Regions from separate parts of the Citricoccus alkalitolerans genome, predicted to be linked through region 1. Evidence: riboswitches for the same ligand, from Rfam matches in the RefSeq annotation. Region 1 holds a riboswitch; the other holds the start of a gene.
The links. A riboswitch is a leader RNA that binds a small molecule or an ion and turns the genes downstream of it on or off. The one in region 1 is predicted to bind S-adenosylmethionine.
Positions count from the first base shown of each region.

Region 2: linked by a shared signal. The riboswitch ahead of ABD134_RS11030 (flavin reductase family protein) and the one ahead of ABD134_RS10015 (acyl-CoA dehydrogenase family protein) in region 1 are both predicted to bind S-adenosylmethionine.

Region 1 covers NZ_BAAALH010000002.1:899,262-901,718, reverse strand. Annotated here, with positions in the region: gene ABD134_RS10015 (acyl-CoA dehydrogenase family protein) at 1-1,031, opposite strand, end outside; SAM riboswitch class I at 1,131-1,225, opposite strand; gene ABD134_RS10010 (hypothetical protein) at 1,294-1,659, opposite strand; gene ABD134_RS10005 (DHA2 family efflux MFS transporter permease subunit) at 1,865-2,457, shown strand, end outside.
Region 2 covers NZ_BAAALH010000002.1:1,131,431-1,133,887, forward strand. Annotated here, with positions in the region: gene ABD134_RS11025 (RNA-binding S4 domain-containing protein) at 152-625, opposite strand; gene ABD134_RS11030 (flavin reductase family protein) at 722-1,279, opposite strand; SAM riboswitch class IV at 1,353-1,472, opposite strand; gene hisD (histidinol dehydrogenase) at 1,603-2,457, opposite strand, start outside.

The sequences.
Region 1 (2,457 bases):
ACGTCACCGGTGAAGTCCGGACGGTCGGCTCCGACGGCCTCGGCGGCGGCGATGCCGGCATCCAGCGCGCGGGCGGCGTGGAGCACCGTGGCCTCGGCGGTGAAGGCCTTCCCGGCGATACGGCCGGCGGCCTCCTGGATCAGCGGATCCTCACGGAACGGCAGGCCGGAACCGGTGTTGAAGGTGCGCTTGCGGGAGGCGATGGTCGCCACGGCATCCCGGCGGGAGGCGCGGGCGATCCCGGCCAGGACCGCCAGCAGCACGAGCTGGAAGAAGGCGGCCTCGTGGACGGCCTCGGCGGATCCGGGGACCCGATCGAGCACCCCGTGGGCGGGCACCGTGACCTTGGTGAAGGTCGCCGTGCCGGTGCCCGTGAGTTTCTGACCGAATCCATCCCAGTCGTCCTCCAGGGAAACTCCCACGGCATCGGTGGCCACCACGGCGAACTGCCGGCCGTCGAGCTGGGCGCCGTCAGCGTCGGCCCGGGCAGCCGAGACGCGGGTGTAGTCGGAGAAGATGGAGGCGGTGGCGTAGAACTTCTGCCCGTTGAGCTCCATGCCGTCGGAAGTCCGGGTCAGCGTGGTGTTCAGACCCCCCAGCGCATTGCCGCCCTTCTCCGTTGAGGCGTTGCCCACCGTGGCGCCGGCCAGGACCAGCGGATACCAGGCGTCCTGGATCTCCCGCGGCTGGAAGCGCAGGGCCTCGAGGAAGCCGTAGTGGGAGCGGTAGATGTGGGCCACGTTGGAGTCGGCCTCAGCCAGGTCGATCAGCAGGTGAAAGAAGTCCTGGAGGCTGACCTCCGGACCGCCATGGACCACCGGGACCCGCAGGGTCCCGAAACCTGCCTCGTCGAGGCTCCGGACGGCGTCGAAGGGCAGCTCGCGGTTCAGCTCCCGGGCCAGGGACCCCGCCGCGATGTCATCGAACAGTGGCTGGAAGTGCCTCTTGAGGCCGGCGTAGTCCGTGGGGAGGCCGTCGCTGAGGTTCGCGCCGGGCCGGGCGGCGGCGATGGTGCGGGGCGCTGCGGTCATTCGGTGGTCCTTTCGGTCTCACCGAAGGATTCCCATGGCGGGACCAAGCGAGCCGGCCATTCGGGTGGCATCGTTCAGGGAACCGCTTGAGCCGTGGGATCTCCATCGGTCCTGGCGGTAGCACCCGTCTGGGGAATTGCCACGGGTTGCTGCGGCGTCGACGAGCCAGGTCTCTCGGTCGCTCTGGATGGTTACCCGCCCACGTTAACGGACATCGACGCTCCTGTGTTGTGTCCGGCGTCACGTCGCTTCACACAAGACATCAGCCCACGCTGAGGCGCAGCTCCTCCGGCGCGGGAAACGGCAGGTGGAACACCTCGGCCTGGGCACCTACGGCGGAGGCGGCCCCGAACTCGTCGGCGACCACCACGATCCCGTCGGGGCTGGCCTGGCTGATGCGCACGGGACGCTCGGTCCCGTCGGCCAACCTCAATCGGTGACGGTCCGCGAGGTAGGCCAGGCCCCGCGCCTCAAGGGCCTCCTCCGCCTCCAACCAGTCGACCGGAGCCGCCCCCACCGGGAAGCCCAGGATGTCCCGGGGAAGGAACCCGTCGCCGTCCGGAACGATCCACCCGACTGGCTCACCGTCCTCGCGACGGTGCTCGATCCAGTCTCCGGGAAGCGTCATGCGACAGACGGTAGCACCAGGCACTACGTCCACGAGAGCGTGACCAACTCCTCGCCGCACGAAGCAGGATCGGATGGGGCGCTCGCACGGGAATAACGGCAGACTGGAGGTGGTTGCCTGTCAAGGGCCCAGAGGCCCCGACGTTGTCGCCATGAGGAGCCCACCGGCTCCTCATGGCTTTGTGAAGAGAGGAACGCCGTAGACCATGCCGGCTACCGAGAAACCCCAGACCACCCCCGCCGGCGCTGCATCGCCGACCGCGGCTTCCAGCCTTCCCCCGGGAGCCAGCCGAGTCATCTCGCTGCTCGTCGTCGCGGCCTTCGTCGTGATCCTCAATGAGACCGTCATGTCCGTGGCGCTGCCGAACCTGATGACCGAGTTCGCCATCGGAGCCTCCACGGCCCAGTGGATCACCACGGCGTTCATGCTGACCATGGCGGTGGTCATTCCCATCACCGGCTACCTGCTGACTCGCCTGCCCCTGCGCACCGTGTTCATCATCGCGATGTCCAGCTTCCTGCTCGGCACCTTGCTCGCCGCCGTCGCGCCGACCTTCTTCGCACTGGTCCTGGGCCGCGTGGTCCAGGCGATCGGCACGGCCATCATGATGCCGCTGCTGATGACCACCGTACTGAACGTGGTCCCCTCGAACCGCCGTGGCCGGACCATGGGCGTCATCACCATCGTCATCGCCGTGGCCCCGGCCATCGGCCCCACCCTGGGCGGCATCATCCTGGATGCGCTCAACTGGCGCTGGATGTTCTGGATCATGCTCCCGATCGCCGCGATCGCGCTCGT
Region 2 (2,457 bases), 230 kb from region 1:
GCCAACCGGTCCGCAGTGGTGACGGACTTACTGCTACTACTACTTCTGAGACACATAATACGGGAGATGCCGCGGAACTGAAGCCCTCAATTTCCTCGGTGCGCATTCTTTTCCCGGTGTTCACCTGAGTCAGTCGCCGCGGTCCCGGACGTCATTCGAGATCGAGGCCGCGGTCAAGACGGTCAATACCGGGTTCTGGGGCGTCACGGCCACGGAGGCGGTCCAGCTGGCGCCGGTCTCGCTTGGTGGGCCGGCCTGCGCCCCGGTCTCGATGGGGCACGGCCAGCAGTTCCCGGGGCACGGGCTCGGGGGAGTGGTCGAGGTAGTGCCGGACTGCCTCGGGAGCTCCGACCCGCTTGGCTACCAGGCCGGTGACCTCCAGGATCCGCTCGCGGCCCGGCAGACGCAACCGGATGGTGTCGCCCGGCTTGACCGGTTGGGCAGCCTTGGCCGGCTGCCCGTTGAGGCGGACGTGACCGGCCCGGCACGCGGTGGTGGCGGCCGAACGGGTCTTATACATGCGTACGCCCCAGAGCCAGGCATCCAGGCGGACCGGGCCGGCCGGCGTCGTGCCCGCGCCTGCGCCCGAGCCGGGACGCCGCGCGGACGGGGTAGCGGAAGGCATGCCGGAAATCCTACCTCCGGACCGGGTGCCGGCCCCGAGGAACACTTTGCGGGCAGAGAACAGTACTCTTCTCTGCCCGCAAAACGAGGAACAGGGCTACTGGTTGCCCTCGGCGGTGCGCAGGTTGCGGAAAGCCGAGCGGTGGAACACGATCGGCTCGTGCTCTGCGGAGTGATCGTGCACGCCGTGCACCTCCAGCAGGACCATGGTGTGGTCACCGGCAGGCAGCTCGGAGTAGACGGTGGTGTCCAGCCACAGGGCGGCGCCGTCCAGGAAGATCGCGCCCTCATCCGTGGACCGGATGTCCAGTCCGGCGAAACGGTCCCCCTCCTTGGAGGCCAACTGACGGCAGACATCGGTGTGGTCCTCGCCGAGGATGGAGATCCCGATCCGCTCGGCCCGCTTCAGCCGGGGCCAGGTGCGGGAGGTGTTCTGGACGGCGAAAGAGACCAGGGCGGGCTCCAGGGACACCCCGACGGTGAAGGACGAGGCCACGAGGCCCTCCTTCACGCCGTTGGCGACTCCGGCAAGCGCGGCCACGCCGGAGGGGAAGTGGGAGAAGGCCGAGCGAAGGGTCTGAACGGACAGGTCTCGATCGAGGTCACTGCCGAGGTTGGTGGTCTGCTGCAGCTCGTGGGTAGCCAGGGCGGTCATGGTGGGTCCTCCGTCCGAAGGCGCATCTGCACGGCGGCACGCCACGGGAGGCTCCCGATCGGCACCAGCAGAAACGCGGTACTTGCCTGCCGGGGCATCCGGTAGGCCGAATCCTCACCTGGAGCACCCCACTACTGCGTGAAGAGGGTTGCCGTCCCGCAAGCCAGGGCTGTAACAGCGGGAACTCGTGATTCTGGGTTCCAGACTAACGACGGACGTCCGGAACGGTCAAAGGGTTTCTCGGACTATGAACCCCCGTGACCATCGCCGCTCGCCCGCACCCGCCTCCCATCCCGGGGGTGCGGCGGCCGTGGAGAAGCAGGTCAGCGGAAGCGCAGGGAGACGGCCTCACCGTGGGCCGGCAGCCCCTCCGCCGTGGACAGGGCGGCGATCTTGGTGTCCAGTTCCTTCAACCCCGTCTCCGTGTAGCGGATGAGTTGCTGCAGGCGCAGGAAGCTCACCGTGTTCAAGCCGGAGGAGTAGCGGGCGGAACCACCGGTGGGCAGCACGTGGTTGGACCCGGAGGAATAGTCGCCCAACGGCACGGGCGAGTGCGGTCCCACGAACACGGCGCCGGCGTTGGTCACCCGGCGAGCCGTCTGCAGGGGGTTCACGGTGTGGACCTCGAGGTGCTCGGCGGCATAGGCATCCGCCACGGCCAGCGCCTCGCCCAGGGTTCCCACCAGCAGGATCCCGGATTGCGGGCCGCCCAGGGCCTGACGGATCTGCTGCTCGTGGAGGCTGCCCGGAACCTGCCGCTCGATCTCGGCCGCCACGTCGCGGGCCAGCTCGGGTGACGTGGTGATGAGCACCGAGCCCGCCATGGGGTCGTGCTCGGCCTGGCTGATGAGGTCAGCGGCCACCCACCGGGCATCGGCGGTGCCGTCCGCCAGCACGGCGATCTCGGTCGGCCCGGCCTCCGCGTCGATGCCGATGGTGCCGAGCAGGGCGCGCTTGGCGGCGGCCACGAAGATGTTGCCCGGCCCCGTGACCATGTCCACGGGGGCACACACGCGAGTGCCGTCGTCGTCCGCCACCCCGTAGGCGAACATGGCCACCGCCTGGGCGCCGCCCGCGGCGTAGACCTCGTCCACGCCGAGCAGGGCGCAGGCCGCGAGGATGACTGGGTGCGGCAGGCCTCCGAAGTCCTTCTGCGGCGGGGAGGCGACCGCGAGCGA